DNA from 4 places in the Bradyrhizobium centrosematis genome. Region 3 is predicted to be linked to each of the others. Evidence: predicted binding sites of a transcription regulator. Region 3 holds the regulator's gene; each other region holds the start of a gene.
The links. The regulator PhoB, encoded in region 3, activates phosphate uptake and scavenging genes when phosphate is short. The targets are predictions, from matches to a motif close to TGTCATNNANCTGTCAT.
Positions count from the first base shown of each region.

Region 1: the regulator PhoB is predicted to act here: its motif matches at 3,942-3,958, upstream of P6U31_RS13020 (UDP-2,3-diacylglucosamine diphosphatase).
Region 2: the regulator PhoB is predicted to act here: its motif matches at 3,721-3,737, upstream of P6U31_RS21885 (acetoacetate decarboxylase).
Region 4: the regulator PhoB is predicted to act here: its motif matches at 3,681-3,697, upstream of ugpB (sn-glycerol-3-phosphate ABC transporter substrate-binding protein UgpB).

Region 1 is NZ_CP120703.1:2,719,993-2,725,613, reverse strand. Features, by position in the region: gene P6U31_RS13035 (caspase family protein) at 1-714, shown strand, start outside; gene P6U31_RS13030 (threonine/serine dehydratase) at 986-1,969, opposite strand; gene P6U31_RS13025 (glycosyltransferase family 4 protein) at 2,034-3,092, opposite strand; gene P6U31_RS13020 (UDP-2,3-diacylglucosamine diphosphatase) at 3,106-3,918, opposite strand; gene thiD (bifunctional hydroxymethylpyrimidine kinase/phosphomethylpyrimidine kinase) at 4,264-5,064, opposite strand; gene P6U31_RS13010 (PAS domain S-box protein) at 5,409-5,621, shown strand, end outside.
Region 2 is NZ_CP120703.1:4,529,778-4,535,398, forward strand. Features, by position in the region: gene P6U31_RS21870 (MFS transporter) at 1-124, shown strand, start outside; gene P6U31_RS21875 (carbohydrate porin) at 223-1,620, opposite strand; gene P6U31_RS21880 (transporter) at 1,643-2,659, opposite strand; gene P6U31_RS21885 (acetoacetate decarboxylase) at 2,771-3,550, opposite strand; gene P6U31_RS21890 (patatin-like phospholipase family protein) at 3,779-4,954, shown strand; gene P6U31_RS21895 (peroxidase-related enzyme) at 5,089-5,621, opposite strand, start outside.
Region 3 is NZ_CP120703.1:7,325,450-7,331,070, reverse strand. Features, by position in the region: gene pstC (phosphate ABC transporter permease subunit PstC) at 1-765, shown strand, start outside; gene pstA (phosphate ABC transporter permease PstA) at 767-1,612, shown strand; gene pstB (phosphate ABC transporter ATP-binding protein PstB) at 1,609-2,430, shown strand; gene phoU (phosphate signaling complex protein PhoU) at 2,442-3,158, shown strand; gene phoB (phosphate regulon transcriptional regulator PhoB) at 3,182-3,889, shown strand; gene P6U31_RS34585 (GcrA family cell cycle regulator) at 4,129-4,641, opposite strand; gene P6U31_RS34580 (aspartate aminotransferase family protein) at 5,100-5,621, shown strand, end outside.
Region 4 is NZ_CP120703.1:110,507-116,127, reverse strand. Features, by position in the region: gene P6U31_RS00510 (sn-glycerol-3-phosphate import ATP-binding protein UgpC) at 1-519, opposite strand, end outside; gene ugpE (sn-glycerol-3-phosphate ABC transporter permease UgpE) at 533-1,381, opposite strand; gene ugpA (sn-glycerol-3-phosphate ABC transporter permease UgpA) at 1,381-2,262, opposite strand; gene ugpB (sn-glycerol-3-phosphate ABC transporter substrate-binding protein UgpB) at 2,310-3,626, opposite strand; gene P6U31_RS00490 (CaiB/BaiF CoA transferase family protein) at 4,245-5,450, opposite strand.

The DNA of each region.
Region 1 (5,621 bases), 3.0 Mb from region 3:
GTGCTCGTGAACTCGCCGCTGGGCTACAAGACATTCTATGAGAGCTATGGCGACAGTCCCTACGCGCAAGTCGCGCTGAAGCTCGAGGCACAGCCAAAGCAGATCCCGTTGATGCAGGCGACCAAGTTCCTGGCGCCGCAGAACGTCACCCCGAGTTTGAAGTCCGGCAACCTCGGCCAGCCCAAATACATGCCGCTGATGCAGCAGGGTAATGGTGGTTCGCAGATGGGCGGCAATCTTCCGGTGCTGCAGAAGCCGGCCGACGGCAATGTCATCGGCAAGCTCGGCAATGGCGGCCAGATCGCCAACCTGCCCGCGCCGACCAACACGACCAACAGCAATGGTGGAACCGGCAAGATCGTGACCTTGCCTGTAACCAACACCGTGCCGAACGGCAGTAATGCCAACGGCAAGCCGGGCAAGATCGTGAGCATGCCGGTGAATGTCGGCAAGGGCGGCTCGACTGTCGAGGTGAAGCCGGTTCAGACGCAGGACCACCCGATCCGCGTCAACAACGGCAACACCGGCATCGTGAAGCTGAACAACAACCCGGTGAACAAGGTGCAGGTCCAGAACAATGTCCAGAACAACAGGCCGCAGTTCAATGCGATGCCGAACCGCATGGTCAACAGCAACAACAACTTCCGGCAATCAATGAACCAGGCGCCGAGCATGAGCAATGGCGGCAATCGCCGCGGCGGCTTCATGCACTGATCGCGCGGAGCAGACGGTGCGCTCCCTCCCCCGCCTGCGGGGGAGGGTTGGGGAGAGGGTCTCTCCACAACGGGACAATCCCCAAGAGGAAAAAGCCCTCACCCGGCACTGCGTGCCGACCTCTCCCGCAAGCAAGCGGGAGAGGTTGCACCGAGCAAGTGGCGAGTTTGATCCACAAGATCAGCAGAGACGAGAAGGGGCAGAGCGGCGATGCTCTGCCCCTTCTTTCATGTCAGTTTGGGGGCCGCCAGGCGCAGCCCCGGAATGACGACTAAGCCACCAGCTCTGCGAACAGATCGGCATCGACATTGCCGCCGGAGAGCACGATGACGACGTTCTTGCCGGCCACATCAAGGCGGCCCGCAAGTAGCGCAGCCAGACCCACCGCGCCGCCGGGCTCCACCACGAGCTTCAGCTCGCGATAGGCGAAGGCAACCGCAGCGCCGACCTCGGCATCCGATGCCGTCACGCCGCGCGCCAAGAGCTTGCTGTTGATCGCAAACGTCATCTCGCCGGGGATCAGCGCCATCAGCGCATCGCAGATGGTGCGGCCGGCCGGCGGATGCGGCTCGCGATGACCTGCGCTCAGCGAGATGCCGTGATCGTCGAACGCCTCGGGCTCGGCCACGACGATCTCGGCTCGCGGATAGCGCGCCTTCACCGCGGTCGCGACGCCCGCGATCAGGCCGCCGCCGGACGCGGGCGCCACCACGATATCGGGGGCGAGGCCGAGGCCTGCCATATCTTCCGCGATCTCGCGGCCGGCGGTGCCCTGCCCTGCGATCACGAAGGGATCGTCGTAAGGCCGGACCAGCGTCGCGCCGCGCTTCTCGGCGATGCCGCGCGAGATCGCCTCGCGGTCGTCCTTGTCGCGATCATAGAGTACGACCTCGGCGCCGTAGGATTTGGTGCGCTCGCGCTTCGACAGCGGCGCATCCGCGGGCATCACGATGGTCGCCTGCATGTCGAGGATCTTTGCCGCCGCCGCCACGCCCTGGGCGTGGTTGCCGGAGGAGAACGCGACGACGCCGCCAGCGCGCTTGTCCTGCGGGATCGAGAACACCTTGTTGAAGGCGCCGCGGAACTTGAAGGAGCCGGTGCGCTGGAGCATCTCCGGCTTCAAGAACACCTTTGCGCCGACGCGCTCGTTGAGCACGGGAAAGGACAACAGCGGGGTGCGGATGGCGTAGGGCGCGATTACGCGCGCTGCGGCATCGATGTCGGCGGGGCCGATCGGGAGGAGCTGTTCGGTCATGGCGGAATGTTATCGCGGCCGAGGAGGCCCGGGCAAGACACCTCCACGCGAGGGATTTACCCCGTCAGGCGACCCGGCGGGGCTGTTCCGCGCGGTTTCGGCCGGGCAGCACCGCGCCGACCGCCAAAATGCTGTCGATAAAGACCCTCGCCGAGGCCTCCCAGGTGTAGTTGGCCGCGAACGTGACACAGTCTTGCCGGGAGATCCCGAGCGCCGCGAAGCAGGCGTTGCGCAGATCGTGATCGAGCACGCCGACCGGCGCGTCGCCGATCACGTCGCGGGGTCCCTTCACCGGGAAGGCCGCCACCGGCAGGCCGCTCGCCAGCGCTTCCAGGAGAACGAGGCCGAAGGTATCGGTCTTGCTGGGGAATACGAAGACATCGGCCGCGGCATAGATGTCTGCCAATTCCTCGCCGTGCTTCTCGCCGAGGAAGATCGCATCGGGATAGGCCTCCTCCAGCGAAGCCCGCGCGGGGCCGTCGCCGACGACGACCTTGGTGCCGGGCAGATCGAGATCGAGGAAGGCTTCGAGATTCTTCTCCACCGCGACGCGGCCGACTGACAGGAACACCGGCGCCGGCAGGCAGAGATCGACCGCGCGGGGGTGGAACAATCCGGTGTCGACGCCGCGCGGCCACAGCACGACGTTATCGAAGCCGCGTTCGGTCAGCTCGCGGGCAAGCGCAGGCGTTGCCGCCATCACGGCGCGGCTTGCGGTATGGAAGCGGCGCAGCGCCCGCCAGATCAGCGAGCCCGGGACCGGCACGCGGGCGCGGACATATTCGGGGAAGCGGGTGTGGAAGCTGGTCGTGAAGGGCAGCCTGCGCTGGCGGCAATAGCGGCGGACCATCAGCCCGATCGGCCCCTCCGTCGCAATGTGGATGCTGTCGGGGCGTGCCTCCTCGATCAGCCTCGCGATTCGCGCCGGGCGCGGCATGGCGAGCCGCACGTCGCGGTAGCTCGGCATCGCGAAGGTGCGGAACGATTGCGGCGTCAGGAACGTGAACTCGACGCCAACACCTTCAAAGCTGAGCCCTTTGGCGGCATCAGCCAGCTTGGTCAGCGTCCGAACCACACCGTTGACTTGCGGGTGCCAGGCGTCGGTCGCGACCAGGATGCGCATCAGGCGGCCTCTGTCATGCAGCTCTGGCTGCAACCTGCGGGACGGCGGCCGGTTTCTGCAAATGATCCGCCCAGGTGATGATCTCGAAATGGCCGTCCTCGTGCTCGACGAGAGCGGTGCAGCTCTCGACCCAGTCGCCGCAATTCATGTAGCGAATGCCATTCTCGTCGCGGATCACGGCGTAGTGGATGTGGCCGCAGATCACGCCGTCGGCTTCGTGCCGCCGCGCCTCGGCGGCAAGCGCCTGCTCGAACGCGCCGATATAGTTGACGGCGTTCTTGACCTTCTGCTTGGCCCATTGCGACAGCGACCAATAGGGCACCTTGAACAGACGGCGGAAGAAGTTGACGAGGCGATTCATCTGGATGGCGAAGTCGTAGGCCTTGTCGCCGAGATGGGCGAGCCAGCGCGCGTTCTGCACCACGAGGTCGAAGATGTCGCCGTGAATGACGAGATAGCGCTTGCCGTCGACGCCGGTGTGGACGGTGTTCTCGACCACGTCGATGCCGCCGAAATGCGTGCCGTAATAGTTGCGCAGGAACTCGTCGTGATTGCCGGGGATGTAGATGATCTTGGCACCCTTGCGGGCCTTGCGCAGCAGCTTCTGCACGAGATCGTTGTGGGATTGCGGCCAGTGCCAGCTCGATTTCAGCGCCCAGCCATCGACGATGTCGCCGACCAGATAGATGGTGTCGGCATCATGGTAGCGCAGGAAGTCGAGCAGAAGATCGGCTTGAGAACCGCGGGCTCCGAGATGAACGTCGGAGATGAACAACGTGCGAAAGCGCCGCTCCGGGCTCTCGTCACTCACATCGTAACTTCCCATGCGCCAGCCTGTAACAATGTCCCGTGACAGGGGGATGACCGATTGAACCCTGGAGGCACCCTCAAATACGAATCACGCCTTGCCTCGCCCTCCCCGCGAATATCAGCCGCATGCGACAATCAGGCGACATGGCGCCGCAGGAGGCGCCGGGACCCTGCTCTTGTCTGAGGCAATCTCCCCGCGGCACATCCTTCGAGACGCCCGCTGTTGGCGGGCCCTCAGGATGAGGACCGAGTGTGCGCCCCTGTTTCAACGGGCACAGTGCTGCTGAGCCTCATTCTGAGGAGACCGCTGGACGCGGTCGTCTCGTTAGGATGGGGCGCGCGCTCAGGCGCCGGCCCCGCGTCAGTAGAATCTGTGGAGATGATGGATCGGGCCGTGACCATGGCCGACGCTGAAGCGGTCGGCGGCCGCGATCGCCGCGCTGATCCAGGCCTTGGCGTTGCGCACGGCGCTTGCCAGATCCTCGCCCTTGGCCAGCCCCGCCGCGACCGCCGAGGATAGCGAGCAGCCGGTGCCGTGGGTGTTGCGGGTGGCGATGCGGGGCGCTGACAGCGCGAGCGTGTGCTCGGCATCGACGAGATAATCGGTGCTCTCGGCACCCTCGCCGTGCCCGCCCTTGATCAGGACCGCGCGGCAGCCCAGCGCCAGCAGGCGGCGCCCCTGGCGTTCGATCTCCGCCTCGCTCGCCGCGACCGGCTCGTCGAGCAGCGCCGCAGCCTCCGGCAGGTTCGGCGTGATCACCGAGGCCAGCGGCATCAGCCTGGTGCGCAGGGCATCGACGGCCTCGGATGCGAGCAGGCGATCGCCTGAGGTCGCGACCATCACGGGATCGAGCACGACATGCCCCGGCGACCAGCGCGACAGCGCGGCTGCGATCGCATCGATGCTGGCGGCCTGGGCGACCATGCCGATCTTCACCGCGCCAATATTCAAATCGGAAAACACGGCGTCGATCTGCGCGGTGACGAATTCCGCCGGCACGGCGTGGATGCCGGTGACGCCGCGCGTGTTCTGCGCCGTCAAGGCCGTGATGACGGAGGCGCCGTAGACGCCAAGCGCCGCGAACGTCTTCAGGTCGGCCTGGATGCCGGCCCCGCCGCTTGAGTCGGAGCCGGCGATGGTGAGTGCGACCGGGGTCGTCATCGCCGGACAGATTTGCAGGACACAGGTACCACCATGGCCTGTCCTAGCGCGCCCGTGGAGCACCGGCAAGCGCGCCGGGCCGGCGGCCCGCCATGATTCGCGATCGGTGCGCGCACTGCGAATCACGGCCGAGCCCCGCCACCGCAATTGTGCGGGCTTGAAAATGCAACTGCACCGGGCCCTTGGTATAGTCTCGAACTGCTTCGCCGATGCGCGACGCGTTCAGGTGGTGGAGCTGTCTGGCGATACCGACGTCCGGGCCGCCCGGCCCGCGAGCCGCCTGCAACGGAATCTTGGGGGGTGGAACGATGTGGGCCTTTTTTGAACGTCTCCTCGACTCGTCCATGCTTTCACCGCACGGCATCTGCCTGCTCTGGGAACCTGAGCTGATCTGGCTTCACGTCGTGGCCGATGCCTGCATCGCGGCCGCTTATTTCTCGATCCCCTTTGCGCTTGCGATTCTGGTCACCAAGCGGCGCGACCTCAAATTCGGCTGGGTCTACTGGGCCTTCGCGATCTTCATCATGGCGTGCGGCCTCACCCATGTGCTCTCGATC
Region 2 (5,621 bases), 2.8 Mb from region 3:
CACGGTCTACCAGAGCTACCTGCCCGCGTTCTTCATCGCCGGCGCGCTCTGCGTGTTCGCCGCGCTGATCGTGCTGGCGCTATCGCGGCAGCCGAAGCCGCAGCCGCAAGCGGCGATGGCCTAGAGCATTTTCGGTTCTGATTGAATCAGAACCGAGGCTCAGATTCTTGTTTTGACGCGTTTTCTTCACGCGAACCGCTGTCCACTTCGCTCGAAAACGCTCTAGTATCTGATCGTGGTGGTGACGCCGAACACCGCGGCGTCGCCAATCCTGGAAACTCCGGTCGGATCGTTCGGATTCGGGATACCGCCGGAGGGCCGAAATACGTATTGGAAATAAGGCGCCACCAGCCAGCCCGGCTTGATATGCGCCTCGTAGATCATCTCGATCAGCGTCTCGTTGCTGCGCACTGGACTTTGGATACCGGTGAAGACCTGCGTGTCGATGTCGAGATTGCGCGCAGTGTTCGAGATCCGCATGTAGGCCATCGCCATGCCGAAGCGGTCGAACGGACGGCCCGGCGTGAAACCGACAAAGCCGATGCCGCCGTCAAGGTAAAGGTCGATCAGATTACGGTCCGGCGGGCTATAGGCGATGCGACCGAACGCCGTGACGCCCGGGAGCGAGGCCGAGGTGCTGCTCTCCTTCACCTCCGGCGGGCGATAGAGCACTTGCTCGATCACCGCGAAGATACCGTAATTGCCTCGGAGTTTCGCGGGAATGCCGCTCCCGCCGGGATCGGCGATCGATTGTCCCTCCGCAGTCAAACGCTGGCTATTGAACGAGCCGTAATGCTTCCAGGCGCCCGGCGTGAAATTTCCGGCGAGCGGGCGGCCGCCGATATCGATGTCGTAGTTGAAGCGGACCTGCCCGATCACCCAGGGCGGATCGTTGATACGGAAGACCAGGCCATGATGGTCACGCAACTGCGGATCCTGATCGCCCGGGCCTGACGGGTCGCCGTTGAACACTGCGCCATAGGCCGTGATCTGGTCCGATAGCGCCGCCTTGATGCGAATGCCGGGCACCGCGATCGGGGGCGCCGGGCCGCCGGCCGGAAGGTTGCTCGCCTTGATCGCCGGCCAGCCGAAGGTGCCGTTGATGAAGAGGTCGTCGGTCTCGCTGTCGAAGAATTCGACGTCCGCGGCCTGCTGACCAGCCCTGATGTTCACGCGGTCATTGAAGAAGCTTTGCTCAAAATAGGCATTGTAGAGCCGCTGGTCGGGCAGCGCCTCGATCTCGCTGATGGTGGCGAGGTTTTGCACGTAGTTGCGGGAGAGCCCCTGGCCATAGATCACGAAGCCGTTGGCGTAGAAGCGCCCGCCGGTCCAGCCGACCAGCTTGTCGAGATCGGCATCGACCGACAGATCGAGGCGGCCGAAATGGATGGCACCGCGCTTCACGCCGCCGGAGGTATTGGCGATGTTGTCCGCGATATAGGTGGCGCCGAAATTCAGGCCCCTGCCCGCAAGACCGTCATGCCAGGCGTTGAACCATTTCGGAAACAGCCATTCGGCCGCGCTTTCGTCCTTGGCACCGGCGAGCGCGCTCGTCGCCGTGCAGGCGAGCGCAATCGCAGCCGCACCTCGCCGCAAGGAGCTATGGGCAGTTCCGATCACGCTTGATTCCGGCTGGCATACGCTACTTGAAGATACCCGTACGCCGCATGAAGAAATAGGCCGCAGCAACCGAGGAGGCCATCAGCACCGCCGCCCAGAGGAAGCCGCTCTCGACGTCGGTGAGCGGCAGGCCCTTGGTGTTCATGCCGAAGATGCCGGTGATCAGCGTCGGCGGCAGCAACAGCGAGGTCACGATCGAGAGCGTGTGGAGATGGCGGTTGCTCTCCTCCTCGTTCTTGAAGCGCAGCTCTTCCTCGAGCAGGCGACTGCGCTCCCTGAGCTCGACGATGTCGTGATCGAGGCCGTCGAGCCGTTGCGCGAGCTTGCCGGCCTGGATCCGCAAGGCGGGGGACAGGCGATCGGTGTTCTTCTGGTCGAGCCGGTGGAACAGCACGCGCAGGCCGGTGAGTTGCCGGTGCAATCTCACGCAGGTCCGGCGCAGGCGGCCGAGATTGCGGCGCATCTCCGGTCTTGAGTCATTGGCGAGGATGCGCTCCTCGATGTCGTCGATCTCCTGACCCAATTTGTCGGCCATCCGATCCAGCGTGTCGGCGACCTCGTCGACGATCTTCTCGAGCAGATGCGCGACATTGTCGACGCGGTAGCCGCCTTCGAGCACGCGCCGCGTTGCGTCCGCCGAGCACAACGCCTGATGGCGGCCGCTGACGAGAAGGCGCTCGGTCATGGCGAAGCGCAGGAACGCGGTCTCCTCCGTCACGGAGTCGATCTCGCGCACGAGATCGGAGAACACGCCATAGACGCATTGATCGATGACGTGAAGCTGCTGGAACGTGTCGTTCGACAGCAACAGCTCGCGCGCCAGCGGCGGCAGCTGCGAAGAGGCAATCCACGGCCGTGCGCGCGCATCGGTCAGGTTGAAATGCAGCCAGAGCCGGCCGTCATGGCCGAACGCGATCGGCTGGTCGACCGGCAGCGCCTCGGCGCTGCCGTCGCTGTGCAGACGAAAGGCCCAGACCAGGCCGGCGATCGCGGGTTCGCTGTCCGATCCCGCGCTGACAAGCTTTGCCGGCTCCACCATGGTCCAAATCCCAACCGTCAACAGCCGCCGCATTCCGTAAGATGGCTGACGACATCTTCCGGACCGCGCGGGGTACTCAATTACGGCTTTGTTACAATTTGATGATGGCCCCTATTCTGCCGCCAACCCCGTCGCCTCCGCTTCAGCCTGCCTGATGTAGTCGTGCACGACGCGGCCAAACGGCAGCGTCAGGTCGGCGATGTAGTGATGCGCGCCGATACAGCGACGGACCGGGAAATCGGCGACCGGCGCGTTGACATGCGGCACCAGATGCAGCCGGCCCGGCCCCATCCAGGACCCCTTCGGCACGATATCGGTGAGGTTGATCGCGATGAGCTGGCAGACTTCGAGACGGCCATCCACGCCCGGGATCATCTTCAGATTGACTTGCGTCTTCGACAGCGTGGCACGGGTGAGATCGCCGTTGCCGGCCATGCTCTCGTGCTTGTAGCCCATCGTGCCCATGGCGACGAGCTGGCCGGCATATTCCAGCGTGCCCGTCAGGGTGTCCTTGACGATCTCGAGCTTGGGATGGGCGTATTTCTTGGGAAAGCCCCAGATCTCGCGGCCGGCAGCGATCGGCGGATCATCGTCCAGATACATTTGCGAGACGAAGTTGACCTCCTCGCCGTTGAGGCGCGCCGGGATGACGAGGCCGGACTCCGTGTAGCTGCCGAAGCCCGAAGAATCCGGCATCTTGATCCATTCGTAGTGCACGATCGGCTGGTCGACCGGCTCCAGCGGCTCAGGCAGGCCGGCGCGGATCAGCTCCGGATCGGTCTCGTAGGTGATGACGAGGAATTCGCGGTTGACGAAGCGATAAGGTCCGGCCGGGTAGCTCGGCCCCGCGGCCGGCATGGACGGAAGTCTCAGCACGTCTTCGCTTCGCATCGCGCCTCTCCTGTGTGATGTCTGAGATGTCCGCCCGGGAAACATCTTGCTTGATGCAAATTGCTAGCCGTCGTCATTGACTGCGATGTGAAGGATTTCCGTCAACCTCACGACCCCCGCCATTCACGCGGCGGCCATCAAGCATCGAAGCGAGGCATCCGTGCCGCGCTTGTCATCACGCCGTCACCACGCAACGCAATCGTTTGGCGATACGCAGGGAGGCACGCCATGGACGCCCGCACATCGCACCCGACCTATCCGACGCATCAGCCGCCCGCGCGGAGCTGGCGGCCCGAGCGCTGCGATCGCGTCGCGCTGGTGCTGCAGGGCGGCGGCGCGCTCGGCGCCTACCAGGCCGGCGTCTATCAGGCGCTGCACGAGGCCGGCATCGAACCCGACTGGGTCTGCGGCGTTTCGATCGGTGCAATCAATTCTGCCATCATCGCCGGCAACAAGCCGGAGAAGCGACTGGAGGCGCTGCAGATCTTCTGGGAGCGCATCACCAACCGCAAGATCTGGCACTACACGCCCGATGGCGACATCTTCCGCCAGTGGCGCAATCTCTGTAGTGCATGGATGACCTCGACGATGGGACAGCCCGGCTTCTTCACCCCCCATCAGGTCAATCCCTGGTTCAGCCCGGTCGGCGCGAAGACCGCGACCAGCTATTACGACACGATGCCGCTGAAGGAGAGCCTGCTCGAGCTCGTCGACTTCGACCTCATCAACGAGAAGAAAGTCCGCTTCGCGGTCGGCGCAGTCAACGTGCTCTCCGGCAATTTCATCTATTTCGACAATGCCCATGACGAGATCGAGCCGGAGCACATCATGGCCTCCGGCGCCCTCCCTCCGGCACTGCCGATGGTGCGGATCGGCACCGACCATTTCTGGGACGGCGGCATCGTCTCCAACACCCCGCTGCAGCATCTGCTCGACCAGGAGGACGCGCTCAACTCGCTGGTGTTCCAGGTCGACCTCTTCAGCGCACGCGGCGTGCTGCCGCGCTCGATCCAGGACGTCATGGCCCGCCACAAGGACATCATGTATTCCTCGCGTACGCGCCACAACACCGACGTCTATCGCAGGACGCACAATCTCAAGGTCCTGCTCTACAAGGCCCTCGCCAAGCTGCCGGAGGAGCAGCTCTCCGACGAGGAGCGCAAGCTGAAGGCGAACCTGTGCAACATGCCGGAGATCGCGATCCTGCATCTGATCTACCAGCAGAAGGCCTATGAAGGCGACGCCAAGGACCACGAATTCTCGGGCACCTCGATGCGCGAGCACTGGACCAGCGGCTATGAGGATACCAAGCGCACATTGAAGCGCCGCGACTGGATCAAGATGCCGGACGAAGGCATGGGACTGGTGGTGCACGACGTGCACCGGGAAACCGAGAGTGCCTGAGCGCGTCGCCATCGTCATCACGAGGAGCGAAGCGAAACAATCCAGACTCCTTGCGCAGCTCCTCGCGAATTCGCCGCCGCGTCAACGACGGGACGCCGCACCGACGGGCGTGTTGCCGAAAAGGTCCGTCCCCGTCAGCCGCGTCCCATGCTGTAGAACTCCGCGTTCGGACGCATGCTGGTGACGTTGGCAATCCGGTTGGACAGGCCGAAGAAGGCCGTGATCGCGGCAATGTCCCAGATGTCCTCTTCCGTGAAGCCGTGCGATTTCAGCGTGGCGAAATCGGATTCGGAAACCTCGTAGGCCTCCATCGAGACGCGTACGGCGAAATCGAGCATCGCCTTCTGCCGATCAGTGATGTCGGCCTTGCGGTAGTTGACCGCGACCTGATCGGCAATCAGCGGATCCTTGGCGCGGATGCGCAGGATCGCGCCATGCGCGATGACGCAGTACTGGCATTGATTGAGGTTGCTGGTCGCCACCACGATCATCTCCCGCTCGGCCTTGGTGAGGTTGCCGGGCTTGTCCATGAGCGCGTCGTGATAGGCAAAGAATGCACGAAACTCGTCCGGCCGGTGCGCGAGCACGAGAAACACGTTCGGAATGAAGCCGGACTTCTCCTGGACGGCCAGGATACGGGCCCTGATGTCGTCGGGCATATTCGCGA
Region 3 (5,621 bases):
TCGGCGGATCCGCCCGTGCTCGGTGCGCTCGGGCCGATGTACGGCACGCTCGTCACCTCCTTCATCGCGATGCTGATCGCCATTCCCGTCGGTCTCGGCATTGCGATCTTTCTCACCGAGCTGTGCCCGCAATGGCTGCGCCGCCCGATCGGCATGGCGGTCGAGCTGCTCGCCGGCATTCCCTCGATCATCTACGGCATGTGGGGCTTCTTCGTGTTGGGTCCGTTCCTCGCCAACACGTTCCAGCCCTTCATGATCAGGGTGTTCGACGGCGTCCCCGTGCTGGGCGCGATCTTCGCCGGGCCTCCGTCCTATCTCAGCCTGTTCAACGCCGCGCTGATCCTCGCCATCATGGTGCTGCCCTTCATCACCTCGATCTCGGTCGACGTGTTCAAGACGGTGCCGCCGGTCCTGAAGGAAGCCGCCTACGGCGTCGGCTGCACCACCTGGGAAGTCGTCCGCAGTGTGGTCATCCCCTATACCCGCGTCGGCATCATCGGCGGTGTCATGTTGGCGCTGGGCCGCGCGCTCGGCGAGACCATGGCGGTGACCTTCATCATCGGCAACTCGTTCCGGATCTCCTCGTCGATCTTCGCGCCGGGCACCACGATCTCGGCGGCGATCGCATCCGAGTTCGCCGAGAGCGACGGCCTGCACCAATCCGGCCTGATCCTGCTCGGCTTGCTTCTGTTCGTGCTGACGTTCTTCGTGCTCGCGGCCGCGCGGCTGATGCTGCTGCGTCTCGAAAAGAAGGCGGGGAAGTGAGATGAACCCGATCTACGTACGTCGCCGCCGCAAGGACATCGTGGTCCGCGGGCTCTGCGTCGCCGCCGCCGCCTTCGGCGTCACCTGGCTCGCGCTGATCCTGGTGACGCTGCTCTACAACGGCCTGGCCGGCCTCAACCTGCAGATCTTCACCGAGAACACGCCGCCGCCCGGCTCGACCGAAGGCGGCCTGCTCAACGCCATCGTCGGCTCGCTGATCATGACCGTGCTCGGCGTCGGCATCGGCGCGCCGCTCGGCCTGTTCGCCGGCACCTACCTTGCCGAGTACGGCCGCAACGACAAACTGACCTCGGTGATCCGCTTCATCAACGACATCCTGCTCTCGGCGCCCTCGATCATCATCGGCCTGTTCATCTATGGTGCCGTGGTGGTGCCGATGCGCGGCTTCTCGGCCATCGCAGGTGCGCTGGCGCTCGCCGTCATCGTCATCCCGGTTGTGCTGCGCACGACCGAGGACATGCTGCTGCTGGTGCCGAATGCGCTGCGGGAGGCGGCAAGCGCGCTCGGTCTGCCGCGCTCGCTGGTGATCAAGCGGATCGCCTACCGCGCCGCGCGCTCCGGCCTCATCACCGGCGTGCTGCTCGCCACCGCCCGTGTCGCCGGCGAAACCGCGCCGCTGCTTTTCACCGCGCTGTCGAACCAGTTCTTCAGCCTCAGCCTGAACAAGACGATGGCGAACCTGCCGGTTACCATCAACAATTTCGTGCAGAGCCCCTACGCCTATTGGAAGCAACTCGCCTGGAGCGGCGCGCTGCTGATCACGATCACCGTGCTTGCCCTGAACATTGGCGCGCGCATCCTCGGCGCCGAGAGGACTGCAAAATGACCGACCTGTCCGTATCCGTGAGTTCAAACGCCCATCTGGCCTCGCAGCAGCCGTTGCCGGAAGCGCCCGCCAAGGTGACGGTGCGCAACCTCAACTTCTATTACGGCGAGCACCACGCGCTGAAGAACATCAACCTGACGCTCGGCACCAACCGCGTCACCGCGTTCATCGGCCCGTCGGGCTGCGGCAAGTCGACCCTGCTGCGCATCTTCAACCGGATGTACGACCTCTATCCGGGGCAGCGCGCCACCGGTCAGCTCATGCTGGACCAGACCAACATCCTCGACCCCAAGCTGGACCTGAACCTGCTGCGCGCCCGGGTCGGCATGGTGTTCCAGAAGCCGACGCCGTTCCCGATGACGATCTACGAGAACATCGCCTTCGGCATCCGCCTCTATGAGAAGATCTCGAAGTCCGAGATGGACGATCGCGTCGAGAAGGCGCTGCGCGGCGGCGCGCTGTGGAACGAGGTCAAGGACAAGCTCAACGCCTCGGGCCTGTCGCTCTCCGGCGGCCAGCAGCAGCGCCTCTGCATCGCCCGCACCGTCGCGGTGCGGCCCGAGGTGATCCTGTTCGACGAACCCTGCTCGGCGCTCGACCCGATCTCGACCGCCAAGGTCGAGGAGCTGATCCAGGAACTGTCCGAGAACTACACGATCGCGATCGTCACCCACAACATGCAGCAGGCGGCGCGCGTGTCGGACAAGACGGCCTTCATGTATCTTGGCGAACTGATCGAGTTCGACGACACCAGCAAGATCTTCACGTCGCCGAGCGACCGGCGCACGCAGGATTACATCACCGGCCGGTTCGGCTGAGGAGACGGGACATGGGTTCTGAACATACCGCAAAGGCTTTCGACACCGACCTCCAGGAGCTCACCCGCCTGGTCGCCGAGATGGGCGGAATCGCCGAGCGCATGATCGTCGAGTCCGTCGACGCGCTGATCCGCCGCGACATCGCGCTCGGCCAGCGCGTCGTCACCACCGACGCCGATCTCGACGCGCTGCAGAAGCGCATCGAGGAGCGCGCGGTGCTCACCATCGCCCGGCGCCAGCCGATGGCGGTGGATCTGCGCGAGATCGTCGGCGCCATGCGCGTTGCGACCGACCTCGAGCGGATCGGCGACCTCGCCAAGAACATGGGCAAGCGCGTCGCGGCGCTGGAGACCGATTTCCATCCGCTCAAACTGTTCCGCGGCCTGGAGCACATGACCGACCTCGTGCAGCAGCAGGTCAAGAGCGTGCTGGACGCCTATGCCGCGCACGATCTGCCGGCGGCGATGGCGGTCTGGAAGGGCGACGAGGAAGTCGACGCGATCTGCACCTCGCTGTTCCGCGAGCTCCTCACCTACATGATGGAGGATCCGCGCAACATTTCGTTCTGCATCCATCTGATGTTCTGCGCCAAGAACATCGAGCGGATCGGAGACCACGCCACCAACATCGCCGAGACCGTGTTCTACATGATCGAGGGCCAGGCGATCACCGACAAGCGGCCGAAGGGCGACATGACCACGTTCGCCACGACGATTCCGAATACCTGAAGACTTGAAGGAGCGACGACACCATGGGCGCACGCATTATGGTGGTTGAGGACGAGGAAGCTCTCACCGAGCTTCTGCGTTACAACCTCGAAGGCGACGGCTATGACGTCGAGACGGTGATGCGCGGCGACGATGCCGACACCCGCCTCAAGGAGCACATTCCCGACCTGATCGTGCTCGACTGGATGCTGCCGGGCCTGTCCGGCATCGAGCTGTGCCGCCGCCTGCGCACCCGTCCCGAGACCAAGCAGCTGCCGATCATCATGCTCACGGCGCGCGGCGAGGAGAGCGAGCGGGTGCGCGGGCTTGCGACCGGCGCCGACGATTACATCGTCAAGCCGTTCTCGGTGCCGGAGCTGCTGGCGCGCGTGAAGGGTCTTCTGCGACGTGCCAGCCCGGAGCGGCTCGCCACCGTGCTCGCCTATGGCGACATCGAGCTCGACCGCGACAAGCGCCGCGTGGCGCGTTCGGGGCGGCCGATCGATCTCGGCCCGACCGAATATCGCCTGCTGGAGTTCTTCCTGGAGCACCCCGGCCGCGTGTTCTCGCGTGAGCAGCTGCTCGACAGCGTCTGGGGCCGCGACATCTACATCGACGAGCGTACTGTGGATGTCCATATCGGCCGCCTGCGCAAGCTGCTCAATCTCGGCCGCGAGCAGGACCCGATCCGCACCGTCCGCGGTGCCGGCTACGCACTCGACGATCGCTTCGCGAAGGCCGAGCAGACGTAAGCTAATTTAGAGAGCCGCCGCGATATTGGTGTCGTCCCGGACAAGCGTCAGCGCAGATCCGGGACCATAACCACAGGGCGTGGTTGTTTTGCGAAATAGGTAACTCCGAGTCCCCGTCACCACATCCTGCGGTGGCTATGGGTCCCGGATCTGCGCGCGCTTGTGGCGCGCTTGTCCGGGACGACATCGGATTGTTCAACCGTCACCGTGGACGGCTGCTTCTTGATCTCAGAACAAGCTCACCGCGGGCCCGGCTTCGCCGGTGCGCGCCGGCGATCCGCCGCGGGCTGATAGGCCACGCGCGAGTGCTGAGCGCAGTAGGGCAGGCCGGACAGCGCCTTGCCGCCGCAGAAGAAGAAATCCGGGCTCGAGGGATCGCCGACCGGCCAGTGGCAGGTCGCCTCGTTCAATTCGAGCAGCGACAGTCGCTGGCTCATCGGCACCACGTTGTCGTAGGTAACGGGTTCGGCCTCGACCTCGACCTCGAAGGCTTGCGCCAGCGCAGTGTTGCCGCGCGCGATGGGGCGCGTCACCCGCATCATGTGCTGTGCGGGACGCGCCTTGCGCGGCCGGGGCGCGGCCGATGACGGGCTCTTGGCGCGGCCGGACAGACCGAGCCTGTGCACTTTGCCGATCACGGCGTTGCGGGTCACATTGCCGAGCTCTGCTGCGATCTGGCTGGCCGAAAGCCCGGCCTCCCAGAGCTTCTTAAGCTGCTCGACGCGATCATCGGACCAGGTCAAAACCGTCATTGCACCCTTTCCCTCGCCGCGCGGCTGCCGTCCTGGCGCCCTTGCGGCGAATGCCTAAGCCTCGAAAAACCCGTGCCGTCAGAATCCCTTAAGGCTCGCCGGGCGCGTGACTGACGCCCGAACGTTTACGCCGGTACATGAGGACTCTTGGGATCAGAACCGCTGCACGAGATGTCGTATCTGACAGTTCAAACGCTACAATATGGCGTGACTCACGCGCAAGAGTCCGCCGACTCGCTTCCACATGTTCCGTGGTGAAAAACCCGCAAAATCGCCACCGCAAGACTACGGAATCAGCCTTTCCTGAGGCTTTCCAGGTGGCATTGACACCGGGTTCACCAAGCATAAGATAGTGCCGCGTGCCGCCCTTAAAAGGCGGCACGTTTCGTTTTCCGGGCCGGTCAATGGTGCGTTGCGCAATGCACGCCTCACACCGTCCGCAACATCAAGTGACCGTCATGACTAACAGCGCAGCGCCGCATTTGCTCCCCGTTTTCGCCAGGGCCAACCTCGGTTTCGAACGCGGCGAAGGCTGCTGGCTGATCGCGACCAACGGCGATCGCTATCTCGATTTCACCTCGGGCGTCGCGGTGAACGCGCTCGGCCATTGCCATCCGCATCTGATCAAGGCGTTGCAGGAGCAGGCGACCAAGCTGTGGCACATGTCGAACCTGTTCCAGAGCCCGGACGGCGAGAAGCTCGCCGCGCGCCTGTGCAGCGAGAGCTTTGCGGACTTCGTGTTCTTCTGCAATTCCGGCGCCGAGGCACTGGAGGGCGTGATCAAGCTGGTTCGCCATCATCACTTCTCCAAGGGCCATCCGGAGCGCTACCGCATCATCACCTTCGAAGGCGCCTTTCACGGCCGCACGTTGGCGACGCTGGCCGCGACAGGCTCCGCCAAATATCTCGAAGGGTTCGGCCCGCCGATGGATGGCTTCGACCAGGTGCCGCACGGCGACCTCGAAGCCGTCAAGAAGGCG
Region 4 (5,621 bases), 380 kb from region 3:
CATCGCGATGCGCAACTTGGCGTCGAGATTCGACAGCGGTTCGTCGAACAGGAACACCTTCGGCTGCCGCACGATGGCGCGGCCCATGGCGACGCGCTGGCGCTGGCCGCCGGAGAGCTGGCGCGGCTTGCGCTCCAGCATCGCCGACAGCTCGAGCACGCGCGCGGCTTCCTCGACGCGGGTCTTGATCTCGGCCTCGGCCATGCCGCGGTTGCGCAGGCCATAGGCCATGTTGTTGTAGACGCTCATATGCGGATAGAGCGCGTAGTTCTGGAACACCATCGCGATGTCGCGATCGGCGGGCTCGATTCCGTTGACGACGCGGCCGCCGATGTCGATCTCGCCGCCGGTGACGGTTTCGAGGCCCGCAACCATGCGCAGCAAGGTGGACTTGCCGCAGCCGGAGGGGCCGACCAGCACGCAGAACTGTCCGTCGCCGACATCGACGTCGACGCCCTTGATGGCCTCGAAGCCGCCGGGATAGGTCTTGCGGACGTTGCGCAGGGTGACGTTAGCCATGAAAGCTCACTTGTTACTTCTCGGTCTCGACCAGTCCGCGCACGAACAATTTCTGCATGACGACGACGACGAACACCGGCGGCAGCATGGCCAGCACGGCGGTCGCCATCACGATCGGCCATTCGGTCAACGCGTCGGTGGTGGTGATCATCTTTCGGATGCCGATCTGAATGGTCTGCATGTCGTCGCGCGTGGTGATCAGCAGCGGCCAGAGATATTGATTCCAGCCGAGGATGAACAGGATCACGAACAGCGCCGCCATGTTGGTGCGCGACAGCGGCAGCAGCGTATCCCAGAAGAAGCGCAAGGGACCGGCGCCGTCGATGCGCGAGGCTTCCAGCAGCTCGTCCGGCACGGTCATGAAGAACTGGCGGAACAGCAGCGTCGCCGTGGCGGAGGCGATCAGCGGCAGCGACAGGCCCGCGTAGCTGTCGAGCATGTGCAGGTCGGCGACGATCTTGTAGGTCGGATAAATGCGCACCTCGACCGGCAGCATCAACGTGATGAAGATCAGCCAGAAGATCGGCATCCGGAACGGAAAGCGGAAATACACGATGGCATAGGCCGAGATGATCGAGATCGCGATCTTGCCGACCGCGATCATCAGCGCCATCACCAGCGAGTTCAGCATCATGTTGCCGACCGGCTCGCGGGTCGAGCCGCTCGTGCCGACGAAGATCGTCTGGTAATAGGTCTCGAAGAAATGCCCGCCCGGCAGCAGCGACATCTGCCCGTTCGCGATCAGCGCGTTCTCCTGGGTCGAGGCAATGATCGCGATGTAGACGGGGAACGCGACGATCGCGATTCCGATCCAGAGGATGATGTGGGCGACGTAGCGCCGGAAGCCCTCTTCCTCGACCATCAGTACGTCACCTTGCGTTCGACGAAGCGGAACTGGATTCCCGTCAGCACGATGACCATGATCATCAGGATCACCGATTGCGCCGCCGAGCTGCCGAGATTGCCGCCGAGCAGCCCGTCGGAATAGACCTTGTAGACCAGCGTCTCCGTCGACTTGCCGGGCCCGCCGCGGGTCATGGTGTCGATGATGCCGAATGTGTCGAAGAAGGCGTAGACGATGTTGACGACCAGGAGGAAGAAGATGGTCGGCGACAGCAGCGGGAAGGTCACGGTCCAGAACCGCCGCACCGGGCGCGCGCCGTCGATCGCGGCGGCTTCGAGCACGCTTTTCGGGATGCTCTGCAGGCCCGCGAGGAAGAAAAGGAAATTGTAGGAGATCTGCTTCCAGGCGGCGGCGATGATGATCAGCGTTGCGGCCTGATTGCCGTCGAGCAACGGATTCCAGTCGACGCCCAGACCGCGCAGATAGCGCGAGAGCACCCCGAGGGACGGATGGAGCATGAAGATCCAGAGCACGCCGACCACGGGCGGAGCGACCGCATAGGGCCAGATGAGAAGCGTCCGGTAGAGCATCGAGCCGCGCAGCGGCTTGTCCGCCATCACGGCGAGCAGCAGCGCAAAGGACAGCGACGACACGGCGATCGCGAACGAGAAGAAGAAGGTGCGCAGGATCGCTTCGAAGTAAGCGGCATCCCTGAACAGCTCCACGTAATTGTCGAACCAGACGAAGCTGGTCGACAGGCCGAAGGCGTCTTGCAGCAGGAAGGACTGGATCACGGCCTGCAGGGCCGGCCAGTAGAAGAAAATCAGGACGACCGCGAGCTGCGGCGCAACCAGCGCGTAAGGCAACAGTTTGGATTGGAAAATGGCTTGCTTTTGCATGATGCCCCGGAGCGGCAGGCCGCTTTGACGGCCTGCCGCTGATCGTCTTACTTCACGGCGGTCTTTTCGAACTGCCGCAGCATGGTGTTGCCGCGCTCGACGGCCGCATCCAGCGCCTGCTTGGCGGTCTTCTTGCCGGCGAGCGCCTGCTCGATCTCTTCCGACCAGACGTCACGCAGCTGGACCATGTTGCCGAGGCGCAGACCACGCGAATTCTCGGTCGGCTCCTTGTTGGTCAGCTCGAGCAACGGGGTCTCGAGATAGGGCTGGTCCTTGTAGAAGCCCTCGGCCTTGGCCTTCTCGTAAGCCGCCTTGGTGATCGGCAGATAGCCCGAGGCCTTGTGGATGTAGACCTGACGATCGGTGTCGGAGAGGAAGGTCAGGAATTTTGCAACGCCCTTGTAATCGTCGGCGGGCTTGCCGCCCATGACCCAGAGCGAAGCGCCGCCGATGATCGAGTTCTGCGGCGCGCCCTTGACGTCCGGATAATAGGGCATCGGCACCGCGGTGAAGTTGAACTTGGCCTGCGCCTTGACGTTACCGAAGAACGCCGAGGAGGTCAGGTAGAGGGGGCATTCACCCGAGGTGAAGCGGCCTTCGCCGGTATTGGTGCGGCCGGCATAGTCGTAGGTCTTGTCCTTCTGCAGCTCGACCAGCTTCTCGAGATGCTTGACCTGCAGCGGGCCGTTGAATTCCAGCACGGTGTCGAAGCCGTCGAGGCCGTTGGCCTTGCTCGACAGCGGCACGTTGTGCCAGGCCGAGAGCTGCTCGAGATTGACCCAGGTGATCCACGAGTTGGAGAAGCCGCAAGTGGCATGACCGTTGTCATGGAGCTTCTTGGCCGCGGCGAACACGTCCGGCCAGGTCTTGGGGATCTCGACATTGGCCTTCTTCAGCTCGTCGAGATTGACCCACATCACGGTCGACGACGAGTTGAACGGGAACGACAGCATCTCGCCCTTCGAGGTCGAGTAGTAGCCGGTGATCGCGGGCAGATAGGCCTTGGGATCGAACTTCTCGCCGGTCTCGGCCATCAGCTTGTAGACGGGCTTCACGGCGCCGGTCGCCGCCATCATGGTCGCGGTGCCGACTTCGAACACCTGCATGATGTGCGGGGCGTTGCCGGCGCGGAACGCGGCAATGCCGGCATTCATCGTATCGGGGTAGTTGCCCTTGTAGGTCGGAATCACCTTGTAGTCGGTCTGCGACGCGTTGAAATCGTTCGCGAGCTTGACGATGACGTCGTTGTTGGCGCCGGTCATCGCGTGCCACCACTGGATTTCCGTTACGGCCAGCGCCGGCGAAGCGCCGAGACCAACCGCGAGTGCAACAGCAGCAGCGGTGCCAAAATGTCGAAGAGCCATCAAGAAAACCTCCCTTGCCCGTCAATAAAGAGGCGCTTGCGCTAGCAGCGCCATATGACGTTCACATGACTGTGTAAGCGGGAGAAACGAAAGCAGCAAGCGCTGCCAAATGGGAAGCCGTCAAATAGGCGAAGACGCCGCGGGCAGCCTCCCCCGGTCGCGCCGCACTATCGTGCCCGCGCCGCAGTGCGGCATTGGTCGACGTGAAGTATTTAGCCGCGGCCTCAGAAACCTGTCCCGCTTGCGGAGAGGTCGACGCGTCCGGGCGATGCGAAGCATCCTCCCGCGCGTCGGGTGAGGGCTTTCTCCTCTAGGGGATTGTCCCGTTGCGGCGAGACCTCTCCCCAGCCCTCCCCGCAAGCGGGCAGGGCTATCGCATATGAGTGGGGTTGCCTGTGGCGCATCCTTCGAGACGCCCGCCGTTGGCGGGCCCTCAGGATGAGGACGGAGTGCGCGGCAGCGCTTTCAACGGACACCGATACAGTTGAGCCTCATCCTGAGGAGACCGCGAAGCGGGCGTCTCGAAGGAGAGGCGCTTGCTCGAGCCCCGCCACAAAGCCATATGCGATAGCCCTGCCGCAAGCGGGGGAGGGAGCGCACCTGCGCTGCCGCTCGATTTCAGCGCTTGCGCTCGGGGCCGCAGACGGTGCCCTTCTCGACCATCGCGTCGATCTCGGCCTTGGTGTAGCCGAACTCGCCGAGCACCTCGGCCGCGTGCTGGCTGAATTTCGGCGGCAACCGGCGCAGGCTCGGCTTGCTGCGATCGAGCCGGATCGGCGAGGCGACGCCCTTGTACCAGTCCTTCTCGATGATATCGCCGCGCGCGATCGTGTGCGCGTTGGTCAGCGCCTGGTCGATCTTCTGCACGGGCCCTGCGGGCAGGCCGGCGGCGAGCAGGCGATTGCACAGCGGCTCGGCCTCGTGCTGGCTGAACACGGCAGCGAGCTCGGCGCGCAGCGCCTCGCGATTGGCGATGCGGTCCTTGTTGCGGGCAAAGCGCGGATCGGTGCCGAGCTCGGGCTTGCCGATCTCCTTGGCGAGCTTGCGGAAGGTGCCGTCATTGCCGACGCCGATGAAGATGTTGTCGGTCTTAGTCGGGAAGATCGCGTAAGGCACGAGGTTCGGATGCTCGTTGCCGGTGAGCGAGGGCGGCTTGCCATGCATGAAGTAATTCGCGGTGTGCGGATGCATGATGGCAAGGCCGGTCTCGTACAGCGTGGTCTCCAGGAACTGGCCCTTGCCCGAGCGCTGCCGCTCCGACAGCGCCATCAGGATTCCGATCGCCGCATAAAGGCCGGTGGTGATGTCGACCAGCGGCACGCCGATCCGCATCGGCCCGCTCTCGGGCGAGCCGGTCGCGGCGATCATGCCAGTCATGGCCTGGATGATGGCGTCATAGCCGGGATTGCCGCCGCGCGGCCCGTCGGCGCCGAAGCCGCAGATCCGGCAGTGCACCAGGCGCGGGAATTTCTTGCTGAGCACGTCGTTGCCGATGCCCCATTTCTGCAGCGTGCCCGGCTTGAAATTCTCGATCAGGACGTCGGCCGTTTCCAGCATCTTGAGCAGCACGGCGCGGCCGCCTTCGGAGGCGAGGTCGAGGCCGATCGAGCGCTTGTTGCGGTTGATGCCGACGAAATAGGCCGCGTCCTCCTCGTGGAAGGGAGGGCCCCATTCGCGCACCTCGTCGCCCGCGGGCGGCTCGACCTTGATGACGTCGGCGCCATGGTCGGCGAGGATCTGGGTGCAGTAGGGACCGCCGAGCACGCGCGTGAGATCGATGACGCGCAGTCCGCTCATGGCACCTGTGGCCGCTTCAGAACTCATACCTTCGCTTCCCCTGTGTCGGTCATTTGATCACAGGCCTAGCGAGGTTTGTTTGCGCCAGCAATGGGCCCTCGCGTGGAGCCGTATGCGCCGCCGTGCGGCCATGCCGCGAGGTGGCAAATTCGGTCGGAAGCGGCCGGCCCGAGGCGGATCCCGGGCCAGCCAATCCGC